DNA from 3 places in the Bradyrhizobium commune genome. Region 3 is predicted to be linked to each of the others. Evidence: predicted binding sites of a transcription regulator. Region 3 holds the regulator's gene; each other region holds the start of a gene.

Region 1 (4,672 bases), 3.1 Mb from region 3:
CGCTGCGGGTACCGATTTGAAGTTCCGGCCATGCTGCACACACAGGATGACGGTCGCAGTTCCCGGTAACGCTTCCTTAAGTCTGTTAAGAGCGCGGTAACGGGTCTTAACAGGCCTTTAACTTAAAACTCTCGATAAATCTTACGCGAAAAAGTGGTGGTTCCGTAACCATGCGGTCTAGCCTTGCGCGGCGGCGCGGGCATCGCAGGCGGTTGCGGCAGTTGCGTTGGAGTGTGTGATGAAGAGGCTCGTTGTGGGCGCAGCCGCGTTGGTTGCAGCCGGCTGGACAGCTTCGGCAGAGGCCGCCGATCTCAATTACGGGCAGCGCGCGCCCTATACGGTCAACCAGCCGCTCAACGCCTATAGCTGGGCAGGCCCCTATCTCGGCGCCAATCTCGGCTATGAGTGGGGCTCGATAGACAACAATCCCGCCAAGCCCTCCGGCTTCGTCGGCGGCGTGCAGGCTGGCTACAATTTCCAGAACGGCCCGTGGGTGTTCGGCGTCGAGGGCGACATCCAGGCCGCAGGTGCCGACGACACCTTTGCGCCGTGGAAGTTCTCCAATCCCTGGTTCGGCACGCTGCGCGGCCGCGCCGGCTATGCCTTCAGCAACGTGCTGTTCTACGGCACCGCCGGCCTCGCCTTCGGCGAGCTGCGCGCGCAGACCTTCGGCTGGACGGAATCGCACACCTCGGCCGGCTGGACCGCCGGCATCGGCGCAGAAGTCGGCCTCGCGCCGAACTGGAGCGCCAAGCTCGAATACCTCTACATCGATCTGTCGACGAGCCAGTTCGCAATTACAGGCGTGTCAAACGGCTATAGCGCCAGCGTTGTGCGCGCAGGCGTGAACTATCACTTCTGATAGCGAAATAAGAAAATACCGGACAACAGCCTCCCGGCCGCTCGCGGCCGGGACTTTTTTTGCGCCAGGTTTTGGGAGAGGCCCGCTAGGAGAGGATCACTAGATTGACCGCCTTCGGCCCCTTCCCCTTCTTGTCCGGTTCGACTTCGAACGTGATACGCTGTCCTTCGGCAAGGTCCTTCAGTCCCGCCCGCTCCACAGCGGTGATGTGAACGAAGACATCGCGACCGCCGTCGTCCGGCTTGATAAAACCGTAGCCGCGCTCGCCGTTGAAGAACTTGACCGTTCCCGTATTGGCCATCGGGAAACTCCCCCTCATTGCTCCTCCGTCGCGACGCAGACTCACGTCACGACATGACCGGGCCTCACGAAGCCCGGGAGCTGGCCATCCTTGGGCGGACCTTTCGGTCCGGTCGGATCTTTCTTAGGGCCTTCACTCCGCCGCAACCATTCGCGGAAGCGGAACGTAAAGCCAGTCACGGAAACAGCATAATACGGTTCTTTGCAGATTGACTACCGCTACTGCATATTTTTCCCAAGATTGCCGGGGCGTTACGGCCTCGGTACCTCTAATCGGAATCTGGCAGCGCCGCCTTGGCCGAGCGGCATCTCCAGCTCGGGCAGGATCGTCTTGAGCTCGCCTTGCAACGTGTAGGGCGCATTGACGATCAAGAGTCCGGTGGTGGCGAGCGGTGCACCATCGGTCTGTGGTGCGACGCTGAACTCGAGCCGCAGGCATTTTCCCGGAGGCTTTGCTGCAACTGCCGCGCGCGCCACCAGTTGCGCGAGCGCATCGGTAGCGCGGCGGCTCTTGGCGGGATACCAGATTACATAGATACCGGTCGGCCATTTCGCGAAGGCGGAGGAGAAGGCCTCGCCAAGCGTTTCGAATTCGTCTTTTGCCTCGAAGGGCGGGTCGATCAGCACGAGCCCGCGCCGTTCCTTCGGCGGCACGAAAGCCGGCAGCGCCACCCAGCCGTCGAGATCGACCACGCGGGCCTGCTCGTCGCGGCGCAGCACGTCGATCAGCGCCTTGCGCGCTTTCGGCTCGAGCTCGCAGGCAACGAGCCGGTCCTGTGGCCGCATCAGGCCGCGCGCGATCAATGGCGAGCCGGGATAGGCCTTGAGCTCGCCCTTCGGATTGAAGGCGCGGACGATGTCGAGATAGGGCTTGATCAGCGTGACGGTCTCGTTCGACAGGCGCGCCTGCATCAGCCGCGCGATCCCCGTCAGCCACTCGCCGCCGCGCCTTGCCTCGTCGCTGTCGAGATCGTAGAGGCCGGCCCCGGCATGGGTGTCGATGACGCGGAAGGCGGCCGGCTTGTCCTGCAAATAGGTCAGGATGCGCGCCAGCACGATGTGCTTGATGACATCGGCGAAGTTGCCGGCATGGAAGGCGTGGCGGTAGTTCATGCAAGAGCACTACGCCACGTGACGGCTTCAGCAAAGAGGCACGAGAGCCTGGCTCTATCCGCCCCTGATCGGCGGCATCGTCAGCTGGTCGCGGCGGCAGGCGCGACGGTCGATCTCCTCGCAGGCGCGGAACTGCAAATCCTTGCTGAGGCAGATGCGGACTTCAGAGAGCCGCGTCCGGTTGCAGGTCACGGAGACGGCCGCATTGCTCAGGCCCGGATTGGCCTTGATGAAGGCCTCCTCGACCTCGGCCGGCGCCACCGTCTTGGCCTGCGACAGATCGAGATATTCGGCCGGAATCTTGATCGCGGCGCGCGCTTTTCGGATCGTTTCGAAATAGCTGCGGTCGGACAGCCCCGAGCAGGTGCCGTGCTTGTCCCATTCATTGAAGATCAGGCCTGGAGCCGGCATCAAATCGAGCATCGAGGAGACGATGTTGCGGTTCAGCCGCGGCGAGGGCCGCTGGCAATATTCCGGAAAGCCGTTCTCATATTGCGGCCACAAGCCATGCACCACGAAGGAATAGGGCCGTCCCTCGCACTGGATATTCGAGCGCCCGCCGCCGCGGCCACGCTCGGCCGCTTCCTCGCAGAAGGACGGCGACCAGGATAGTGACAGCACATAGAAATCGAACTCGCCGGGCGCGTTCTGCCGTCTGTCCTGCGCCTTCGCGCCCCCTGCGAGCCCGACCAGCCCGGCAGCAAGCGTGAGCGAAATCATCAGGCGGGAGAACGAATGCAATCTGGAATGAAACATGGTGACGCCCCTCAACTAGACTGTGCAGGCGAGCCTAGCAGGCGATGAGAACATTTCAAGAACAAATTTGAGCTGGCCGCGATCCCGCCGCTTGATCGTCTCGAATCAGGCCTTCGCAATCAAGGCTTCGCGGCGCGGCAGGCGGGATTGTACGCCCAGTTGCGGTCGAGCCCGACCACACACCATTCGACGCCCTGGCCGTAACCGGCAAAGCCGCCATCCTCGATGATCGAGAAGTGCACCCTGCGCATCTTGCCGTCAGTGAGCATGGCCTCGCCGGTGCAGTAGCGGCGCGGAATGTTGTCGGAGGCCCAGGGCCGGAACGCGGTCTCGTGGACGTCCGCGAAGCCCGTGATCTTCAACGGCGAATTCCAAAACGAGCTTTCCTTCTCCCAGAACTGGGTCGCGATCGTCGGCAGGGCCGTCTCGCAATTGGCGACGCGGCCGTCATAGCGCGGGCCGCTCAGCCAGAAGTTCAGCTCCAGCGGATTGGCGGCCTTGGCCTCACCGAGCGACAGCGCTCCGAACATGAGGCCGAGAACAGCGGCAAAACGGAGCGATTTCAAGGAGGTCGAGGCGCGCATGGGCAATCCAGACAGCATGATCTGCGGAGGTCGGACGGTGCCGCGAAGGCCCGGCGGGGTCAAGTGCAGCGCGGCAACACTTGGCCACGAGTTGATCGCAATGAAGCGCCAGGCAGGCCTTCCGTTCTTTTCACAGCCGCGCCGGCACCGTAAACTGCCACCAACCAATCGGAGTGACGGGAATGCGAATCATTGCGGCCGCGGGCCTTCTTGCCAGCCTGGTAGTTGTCTCGGGTATGATGGCGAGCCAGTCGGCGCGCGCCGATATCCTTCCTGTGCCGCCCTTCAAGGGCAACGACACCGGCGGCATTATCGCCTATTCGATGGCGACCCAGACCGATGCGCGGCAGGTCGCCGTCGATCACTGCGCGCGGTACGGCAAGGTGGTCAAATTCCTCGCGATACAGGCCTATGAGGGCGGCTACATTTCGTTTGCGTGCCGCTGGGTGCCCTATGGCGCGGCCGATCAACCGATCCGCACGCTCTACTGAGGCGCTCTCGTCACCGCACGACATCTCAGCCGGGAGTCTCTCGCATGACGCGCAAGGTTGCTTTGCTCGGTTCGGTGATTTGTCTTGTTTTGTCCGCCGGGGCGGCCTGTGCCGACGATCTGCCGGTGCGCAAGGCCGGCTTGTGGGAATTGAAGATGGTCAGGAGCGGCTCGGCGATGCCGGAAATGACCATGCAGCACTGCACCGACGAGACCGTCGACAAGGACATGAACAACAACGTCTCCCCGATGGCCAAGCAGATCTGCTCCAAGCAGGACATCAAGAAGACGTCGACCGGCTATGTCAGCGATTCCGAGTGCAATGTCGCCGGCATGACCACGACCTCGCATGCCGAGATCGTCGGCGATTTCAGTTCGGCCTACACGGTGAAGACCTCCTCGCACGCCCAAGGCGGCGCGGCGGGCGCCACGGGCCGCGACTCGACCATGACGCTCGAAGCCAAATGGCTGGGCGCCTGCAAGCCCGATCAGAAGCCCGGCGATATCGTGATGCCCGGCGGCTTCAAGATGAACGTCCGCGACGTGGACAAGCTGAAGGCGTTGCTG
Region 2 (4,672 bases), 1.5 Mb from region 3:
TAGGCCCGCACCACGCCGGCCAGCGTGTTGTGATCGGCGATGCCGATCGCGGCAACTCCCAAGATGCTCGCCTGATGCACATAGGCGCGCGGGTCCGAGCCGCCGCGCAGGAAGGAGAAATTGGTGGTGATGCCGATCTCGGCATAAGCGGGCGAGGTCATGCGAAGAGCCCATGCACATACCATTTGGGAGGAACCGGCTTGCCGTCGTCGTCGACGCATTCCCCTTCATAGAGCCCGTCGCGAAAGATCCAGAAGCGCAGGCCCTCGGCATCCTCGATCCGGAAATAATCCCGCGTCAGCTGCTTGCCGTCCTGCCGCCACCATTCCATGGCGATGCGCTCGGGTCCCTCCACCCGCACCACCGCATGCAGCGCGCGCCGCCAGGTGAATTGATGCGGCGGGCCGTCCGGCACGGTCGCGAACGGCACTGTGACCGGCTCCGGCCTGTCGAACAGCCGCAGCGGACGCAGCGGTGGCTCGCTCTCGACGCGCACAGGCCATGTGGCCTGCGCAGCGGCCGCGAGATGATGCTGCGCCGATGCAGCCAGCACCGCGTGCTCGGGGATATGGGTGTCCTGCGGCAGGTGCACGACGACGCGCTTACCGCCGATGCGGGCGGCGATGCGATCGATCAGTGCGGTGAGCTCGTCATTGTCGTGGACATGCGCGTCGAGATCGCGCTGCTCCTGTACCACGATCTCGGTGCGGCTCGCCGACAGCCGCACCATGTCGAAGCCGAAGCCGGGATCGAGGGGATCGGCGAGCGCGTCGAGCCGCTCGCGGAACAGGCGGTCGATCACCGCGCTTCGCGTCACCGGCCGCCCGGTCTCGACCATGATCGCGCGCACCACGCCGTCGGTGCGGAAGAAGGCGGCCTCCAGCCTCCGCGCGCCCTTGCCCTGCTTCTCCATGGACGTAACAAGCGTGTCGGCGAGCCGCGACAGCGTCATCGCGATCATGGTGTCGGTCGCGATCGGCTCGGCGAAGCGTTTTTCCACGATGTAATCGGGCAGCGGCTTGCGCGGGCTGATCGGCGCATCGCCCTGCCCGAGCGCATGCGCAAGCAGGGTTGAAAACCGCGCCCCGAACCGCGCCGTGATCTCATGCGGCTCGCGCGAGGCGACATCGCCGATGGTTTTCAGGCCTGCGCGGCGCAGGCCGGTGGTGATCGCCTCGTCCGCGCCGAGCGCGGACACCGGAAGCGTGCGGATCGCATCCGCCTCCCCGCCATCGGCGACGATGGTGCCGGAGGCCTGCCGCGTCAGCGTGCGCGCGCAGACCGAGGTGCCGGCGATCGCCGCGCTGACGGCAAAGCCCTGGCGGGCGAGCGCGCGGACCAGCGTCCGCAACAGCGCCGCCTCGCCACCGAACAGATGGGCGCAGCCAGTGATGTCCAGGAACAGCCCGTGCGGCGGATCGAGCGCCACCAGCGGCGTGAAGCGGTCGCACCAGTCGGCAATGTCGCCAAGCGTCTTTGCATCCGCCACGACATCGGCGTCGAACACTTTCAAGTCCGGACACATCGCCCGCGCATTGGCCAGGGGCTGACCGATATGCAGACCGAGGCGCTCGGCGACATCGTCGAGCGCATAAATGACCAGCGCATTGTTGTCCTTGATGACGACAATGTTCGGCTCATTGCTCTTAACTAGCCCGGCGCCGTTGAAGAACCGCTGGATCCGGTCGATGGGCAGGCGCGGCAGCCACAGGCTGAGGATACGCCGACGGTTCACTGAACTGGCACTCATCACATTTCCATTCCATGATCCACCGGCCGCACGGGCCATGACGATTGCGCAACAGCTCGACATCGAAGCGCGGCGCGCCCCAGGCGCTCCACGCCGGGCCTGGCGGCGAATGCGCCGCGCGCAGCATCCATCGCGTCTCCGCGGTCGAGGGCAGCGGCTGCGCGGCCATCCGCAGCAGCAGGCCGGTGACGCCGGAAGATTGCGCGGCCAGCGTCAGCTTGCGGCTCGCCACGAGATCGAACTGTCGCGTCTCACCCCAGAGCTCGAGCACGACCGCGCCGAGCGCATCGCAGGCGAGCGCATCGGCCGAGGTGCGCAGCGCGCTCTCCACGTCAGCCGCACGCACCATCACCACGCGGCGCGGATCGAGGCCGAGCTCGGCGAGCCCGCTCATCGACAACGCGCCGGTTTCAAGTTCGGAAAAATCCTGCCGCACCCACAGCAGCGGCCGGCGCGCCGTCACGCGGCCCGCAAGCCCGGTGACGAATCCCGTCGCGGCCGCGCCTTGAGACCCAGCGCAAAACACCTCGTGGATCGCCGCGCGCGCGAGCCCGCCTTGCAGCGCGCAGTCCACCTCGCCGTAGCCGAGCGCGACGCGATCGCGATGGTGCACGACCTCCGCCGTCTCGATCCGTTCGATCTGGCTGCGCAAGGTCGCAAGCGCGCTCATGCGTGCGCTCATGCTCGCCGCTCCTTCAGGGGTGATTGCCGAGGCTCGCAAAAATAAGAACCTGCGGCTGGCTCATTTGTTCATGATATGTTCTAATATAAAGCTAACAGGCCGGCTTGAGTCAATCGAATTGGCGTTCAGTCGGATTCGTAAGCTGAATCAAAGGGATTTTGGGATGGACGTACAACGCAAGCTGGAGATTCTGGCGGACGCCGCCAAATACGATGCGTCCTGCGCCTCCAGCGGCACCGAGCAGCGGGATTCCAGCGACGGCAAGGGCATGGGCTCGACCGCACCGGGCATGGGGATCTGCCATTCCTACGCGCCGGACGGCCGCTGCATCTCCCTGCTCAAGGTGCTGCTGACCAACGCCTGCAATTACGACTGCCTCTATTGTGTCAACCGCGCCTCCTCCAACGTGCCGCGCGCCCGCTTCACCATCGACGAGGTGGTCAAGCTCACGCTCGACTTCTACCGGCGCAACTACATCGAGGGACTGTTTCTCTCCTCCGGCATCATCCGCAGCCCTGACTACACGATGGAGCAAGTGGTCAGCGTCGCACGAAAGCTGCGCGAGGAGCATCACTTCCGCGGCTACATCCATCTGAAGACCATTCCCGAAGCCGACGACGCGCTGATCGCGGAGGCCGGCAAATATGCCGACCGCCTCTCCATCAATATCGAAATGCCCGAGGAGACGAGCCTCCAGCAATTCGCGCCGGAGAAGGACGTGCGCGCGATCCGTCGCACCATGGGGCGGCTGCGGCTGAAGCTCGACGAAGCCGAGGACAGCCGCAGCGCGAAGACGAAAGCAAAACCGCAGCGCTTTGCGCCGGCCGGCCAGAGCACGCAGATGATCGTCGGCGCCGACGGTGCGAACGACCACACCATTCTCCGCACCAGCGCCAATCTCTACGGCTCCTACCGGCTGCGGCGCGTCTATTACTCCGCCTTCAGCCCGATTCCCGATGCCAGTCGCGCCTTGCCGCTGCGCGCGCCGCCGCTGCTGCGCGAGCACCGGCTCTACCAGGCCGACTGGCTGATGCGGTTCTACGGCTTCGACGTCGGCGAGATCGTCGACGACAGCGCGATGCTGCCGCTCGACATCGATCCAAAACTCGCCTGGGCGCTCCGCCACCGCGACCGCTTTCCGCTCGATGTCAACCGCGCCAGCCGCGAGGAGCTGTTGCGCGTGCCCGGCTTCGGCACCAAGGCGGTCGAGCGCATCATCGCGACGCGACGCGCCACCACGATCCGCCTCGCCGATCTGGCGCGGCTGCATGTGCCCCGACACAAGGCGCTGCCGTTCATCGTGCTGAGCGATCACCGGCCCGCGCCGCATCGTCTCGATGCAGCCGGGCTGATCGAGCGGTTCAAGCCGAAGGCAACGCAATTGGGATTTGGCTTCTGATGCAGTACATCACCCTCGATACCGAAACCGATTTCGACGGCTGGCGCAAAGCCGCGCGTAGCCTCGTGCTTCACCACGTGACGCCCACCGATGTCACCTGGACCGTGCAGGGCGGCGAAGCGGAATTGTTCGCGCCGCCAGCACCGTCTCCGATCCTTGAGGTGAATGACGGCACTTTCAACGTCTCGGCAAAATTCGTCGACCTCGCCCAGGCTGCAATCCTGCATTGCGATCCCGAGCGCTTTGCGATCCTCTATCGCCTGCTGTTTCGGCTAAAGGACAATCACGATCTCATCGAGGTCGCGACCGATCCCGACGTCGCGCAGGTCACGGCGATGGCAAGAGCCGTTCATCGCGACGAGCACAAGATGCACGCCTTCGTGCGCTTCCGCGAGATCGGCAGGGAGCGTGCGGCACATTACGTCGCCTGGTTCGAGCCGGAGCATCACATCGTCGAGCTCGCCGCGCCGTTCTTCGCCAAGCGCTTTGCCGACATGCCCTGGTCGATCCTGACGCCCGACCTCTGTGCGCATTGGGATGGCCACGCGCTCTCGTTCACGCCGGGCGTCAGCAAGAGCGAGGCGCCCGGCGAAGACCGGCTTGAGGAAACCTGGCGGCGCTACTACGCCAGCATCTTCAATCCGGCGCGGTTGAAGGTGAAAGCGATGCAGACCGAGATGCCGAAGAAATACTGGAGGAACCTGCCCGAGGCATCGATCATTAAGCCCCTGATCGAGGACGCCGAGCGCATGACCGGCGCCATGATCGCCAAAGCCGCCGCCGATCCGCACAAGCCTCAAAAACGACCGGAGGCTCCGATGACACGCAAGCCCGCAGCCGA
Region 3 (4,672 bases):
TTTGATCAGGGCCAGCAAGGACAGCTTTCTGCTGAAGGAGTGGCTCGCGGCCGATGCCGATCCGCGTGATGCCGGCAGTGCTTCGCTGGCCGACGGCGTGTCCTGCGACGAGTCCGGCTGCGTAACGCCGCTTGCCGATGGGCGTATGGTCGCATTGGCGCTGCGCATTGACGCGCTGACCGATGATTGCAGCCGCGCCGCGCTGGTGGTGACTACCCGGCCCGCGCCGCCGGATTGCGCAGCCATGGTGGTCGACCGGCCGCATCTTGCACGGCAAGGCGCATTGGCGCTGACGCGGCGCGGCGACGGCTTTGCGGTTCAGGCTGTGAAGGCGAGGGGCACAGACCGTCCCTGGTCGCCGGCGGCGGCCGGCGATGGGGATTCCGAACTGACCCTCATGCCACGGTCGGCGGCTCCGCGCTCCAAGGACGCAACGCCATCGGAGTCCGACCTGCAGGCCGAAGACTGAAATCTTCTCAGCCGATCGGCAGGCGGGTGATGATCGGTTGCCTGTCGGCGATGGTCTGCGGCACGTGCTCACGCTCGCCGACCGGCTGGGTCACCGGCAATTGCAGCACGGTTGCGCGCTGACCTTCGACGAGCTGTGTCACGAGCACGTACTTGCCGTCGGGGAATTCGATCGCATCGTGATGGCGATCGGGAATGTGCGGATCGATCCTGCCGAACTTGCCGACGCGGGAGTTGATGGTGCGCGTCCAGATCCAGCGATTGTCGTAGCGGACGTTGTCGGCGAAGGCGAGCTCCGTTCCCGGCAGCAGGCAGACCGCGACGGACATGTCGGCTTCGGAAGCGAAGCCGCGCGTCGAGGTGCCGCGGAAGGTTGTCGTGACGATCGTCTCGCCGATCTGGGCGGGCCGCGTCGCGACGGCGTGCAGGCTGTAGTCACACATCGGGGTGCTCCTCAATCAGGATAGAGCACCCGCGCCTCTTCTGAGGCGCAGGCCCCTATCAGAGTGGAAGCCTGCAAGCGTCTGCTTGGTTGTGGGCGAATCTGCGGCTGCGGGTCCGCAAGCTCCGATCACATTATCTTTTTCGAATCCGCGAGGAACAAAGCCTGTTCACCTGCATTCTGCGATGCGAGTAAGTTAGCGGCCAGCGGGCGCCGACCAGCCCGAATATTGCCAGGCAGGCTGCGACGGTTGCTCGACCGCATTGCGGGCATTGCGGAATTGTTCGCTGGTCGTCGTCTCCGGTGCCTTGCGGGCATGGCGCTGCGACTGGGCGGCGAAAACTTGCGGCGCCGATGCTGCGATCAACGCCATCGTGACTGTGCTCAGAACGATCTTGCGCATGGTTGTCTCCTCGGCCTTTCAAATCCGCGAAGCAAGGAGTGCTTCGTGCGGTGTGCCGGGGATGTAGCGCTGAAGGGGTGGCCGGATAATCTGTGCAAAACCAGAAAGACTATCCAGCCGAAGCGGACAATCGTCCGCTCCAATCGTTAATGCGCAGTTGCCAACCGCAGCATTCTCAGTATTTGCGGTAAAGCCCGATGAGCTTGCCCTGAATCTTCACGCGGTTGGGCGGCAGGATGCGGACCTCATAGGCGGCGTTGGCGGGCTCGAGCGCAATCGAAGCGCCACGGCGGCGGAAGCGCTTCAGGGTTGCTTCCTCGTCGTCGATCAGCGCCACCACGATGTCACCGGTGTCGGCAGTCTCGTTGCGCTGGATCAGCGCCATGTCGCCGTCGAGGATGCCGGCCTCGACCATGGAATCGCCGCGCACCTCGAGCGCGTAATGCTCGCCCGAGCCGAGCATGTCCGGCGGCACGCTGATGGTGTGGCTGCGGGTCTGCAACGCCTCGATCGGCGTGCCGGCCGCGATGCGGCCCATCACGGGGACCGCAACGGGACGCTCGCCGTCGTCTGCCGGCGGGCTGGAGGTCGTGCGCACCTTGCCGAGGTTGCCCTCGATCACGCTCGGCGTGAAGCCGCGGCGGCTACCGGCGGCGGCCTGGAGCTCGGGCAGCTTGATCACCTCGATGGCGCGGGCGCGGTTGGGCAGGCGCCGGATGAAGCCGCGCTCCTCGAGCGCGGTGATGAGGCGGTGGATACCCGATTTGGAGCGCAGGTCGAGCGCGTCCTTCATCTCGTCGAAGGAGGGCGGCACGCCGCTTTCCTTCAGCCGCTCGCTGATGAACCGCAGAAGCTCGTATTGTTTGCGCGTTAGCATCTCGACCAAAATCCCCCGGTTGATGTCGTTCGATTCCGAGACGTTCAGTTCGGCATTAAGCCGCTAGATGCTCGAAACAAATCATGAACGGACACTATATGTTCGATATGTGTTCCGCAACTGCTTAATTTAGCGTGAACGCCGCAAAGTTGGCGGATCGCGTGTGGCGCGGGCTTTCAGAGCGGCAGGCGCAGTATCGCGCAAGGCGAGCCTGCCTCGGCTTTCGGCGCGAATGGCGCGCGCACGAGAAGTGCCTGTGCCGCAGCGAGATTCGCCAGCAGCGAGGAATCCTGATGATCGACGGGGAGGGCGATCAGCGTGCCGTCGTCACGCTCTACCAGACGCGCGCGGAGATAATCCTCGCGCTGGTCATTGGCGCCGACATCGCGGCCGAGCACGGCGTGCTCGCGGCGGTGGTGAATCACGGAGCGGCCCGACAGCGCGCGAATCAGCGGCACCATGAACAGGAAACCGCAAACGTAGGACGACACGGGATTGCCGGGCAGGCCGATCACGCGCATCGCGCCGAGCCGGCCGTGCATCATCGGCTTGCCCGGCCGCATCGCGATCTTCCAGAACGCCATTGCGACGCCCTCGGCCTTGAGCGCGTGCTGGACCAGATCGTGGTCGCCGACGGAAGCGCCACCCGTGGTGATCAGGATGTCGGCGCCGCTCTCGCGCGCGCGGCGGATGCCGGCGGTGGTCGCCTCCAGGGTGTCGGCGGCGACCCCGAGGTCGACGGTGTCGGCACCCTCGCGGCGGGCGAGCGCGTGCAGGGCGTAGCCATTGGAATAGACGATCTGGCCGGGGCCGGGCGTGGTGCCCGGCCGCACCAGCTCGTCGCCGGTCGCGAGGATCGCGACCTTCGGCTGGCGGCGGACAGCGAGGTTTGGATGATTCATGCCGGCGGCGAGCGCGAGATCGCGCTCGGTCAACCGGGCGCCCTTGCGCAACAGCACGTCGCCCTCGCGAAAGTCGATTCCGGCGGGGCGGATGTGCCGCCCGGTGACGGCGGCCTCCTTGACCGTGATGCGTTTGCCGTCAGTGACGGTGTCCTCCTGGATCACGACAGCGTCGGTACCATCGGGAACGACGCCGCCGGTGAAGATCCGCACCGCTTCGCCGGCGCGGACGGTTCCCGCGAACGGCCGGCCAGCCGCGACCTCTCCGATCACGGTGAGCTGCGAATCGATCGCTGCCGCATCGCTTGCACGCACGGCATAGCCGTCCATCGCCGACATCGCCTGCGGCGGCTGCGTGCGCTTTGAAGCAACATCGCGCGCAAGCACGCGATGAAAGGCATCGTCGAGCGCGATCGTCTCCTCAGGCAATGGCTCCGCGCCCGCGAGCACGGCAGCAAGCGCATCGGAAACCGGCATGAGGGCCACGGTGAACTCCCGCTACAAATCGAAGAAACTTGGTCGGCAAGGTTCTAGCTGAGCGGAGGGGCTGAGGCAAAAGGGGCGGCCGCCGGCAGGAGTCTTTCCGTCAGTGCCGACCCAGGTCAATTTCCCCAAGTCAATTTCGAATTGCTGTTGGCACCCGTGAGCGGCCAGTGGCGGCTGTTCGGATTATCCGCCAATCTCGGCACCGGTGCTACCGGCTGCGGGCCCGTGCCTACACAGTCGCCGACATCGTTCGCGCCGCCACCATCGGCCGAGAAGCAGCCGAGTGCCCGGCTGAAGGCTGGCGCGGAACCTGCAGAGGACTAACGGCGCGGGGCATCACGAGGGCGTTATCGGATTTCCGCTTTTCGGGGCTCCGTCTTCCGCGACATCGGGCGCCCTGGGACCCTGATCCCTGTCGGGCATCGGATCGGCCTGCGATTTCAAGTCGGCCGCCTTGCTCATCAGCTTGGCGGAAAGCTCGGAATCCGAGGTGGTTTTGGCGAATTTGACCAGCAGGGAGGCCTGCCTGGTGAGGTAGGTTTTGCCCAACACTTTGATACGTCCGATGTAGATTACCCAACGGACTCTTAGAGTCCGGAACAGGGCATTCCGTTCCCGGAACTCTGTATGAAAATGCACAAAGTGTTTTGGTTCCTCATTCCCGGAATGAAAATGTTCCGCGAACCGGGTGGTTAGATCCCGAGCGCCTTCAGCGCATGGCCGACATCGTGGGGCGAGATCACATGCACTGCGGTCAGTCCGCGGGCGCGGGCGCCTTCGATATTCTCGGCGAGGTCGTCGAAGAACACGATGCGGTTCGCCGGCACGCCCATCGCGGCAACCACATGGTCGAACGCTTCCGCATCCGGTTTGCGCAAGCCGATACTGGACGACAGATACAGCTCGCGGAAATGGCCGAGCAGATCGGCATATTCCTTGGAGAAGTAGTCGACGTGCGGGCGGTTGGTGTTGGAGAAGGCGTAGAGCGGCATCCGCTTCGCCGCGCGGGGCAGCAGTTCCGCGATGTCGGGCATCTCGCCGGCGAAGATCGCGTTCCAGCCCTCCAGGAACTGCGCGTCCGAAATGCCGATCCC

What was found. Region 3 encodes LexA, which represses DNA repair genes until DNA is damaged. Its sites were predicted from a motif close to TGTTCNNNNTGTGTTCNG; they were not measured.
Region 1: IC761_RS31510 (ribonuclease T2 family protein) is a predicted target of LexA. The motif match lies at 3,078-3,095, and genes of this name have one in related genera.
Region 2: IC761_RS24315 (ImuA family protein) is a predicted target of LexA. The motif match lies at 2,498-2,515, and genes of this name have one in related genera.

Annotation. Positions count from the first base shown of each region.
Region 1 covers NZ_CP061379.1:6,716,796-6,721,467, reverse strand. The annotation lists gene IC761_RS31525 (outer membrane protein) at 239-862, shown strand; gene IC761_RS31520 (cold-shock protein) at 948-1,163, opposite strand; gene IC761_RS31515 (23S rRNA (adenine(2030)-N(6))-methyltransferase RlmJ) at 1,415-2,275, opposite strand; gene IC761_RS31510 (ribonuclease T2 family protein) at 2,330-3,031, opposite strand; gene IC761_RS31505 (hypothetical protein) at 3,151-3,615, opposite strand; gene IC761_RS31500 (hypothetical protein) at 3,798-4,106, shown strand; gene IC761_RS31495 (DUF3617 domain-containing protein) at 4,151-4,672, shown strand, end outside.
Region 2 covers NZ_CP061379.1:5,140,872-5,145,543, forward strand. The annotation lists gene IC761_RS24305 (error-prone DNA polymerase) at 1-161, opposite strand, end outside; gene IC761_RS24310 (Y-family DNA polymerase) at 158-1,750, opposite strand; gene IC761_RS24315 (ImuA family protein) at 1,647-2,432, opposite strand; gene IC761_RS24320 (putative DNA modification/repair radical SAM protein) at 2,596-3,831, shown strand; gene IC761_RS24325 (UdgX family uracil-DNA binding protein) at 3,831-4,672, shown strand, end outside.
Region 3 covers NZ_CP061379.1:3,604,404-3,609,075, forward strand. The annotation lists gene IC761_RS16950 (ComEC/Rec2 family competence protein) at 1-469, shown strand, start outside; gene IC761_RS16955 (hypothetical protein) at 477-911, opposite strand; gene IC761_RS16960 (hypothetical protein) at 1,107-1,313, opposite strand; gene lexA (transcriptional repressor LexA) at 1,489-2,190, opposite strand; gene IC761_RS16970 (molybdopterin molybdotransferase MoeA) at 2,367-3,578, opposite strand; gene IC761_RS16975 (hypothetical protein) at 3,915-4,130, opposite strand; gene IC761_RS16980 (HAD-IA family hydrolase) at 4,271-4,672, opposite strand, start outside.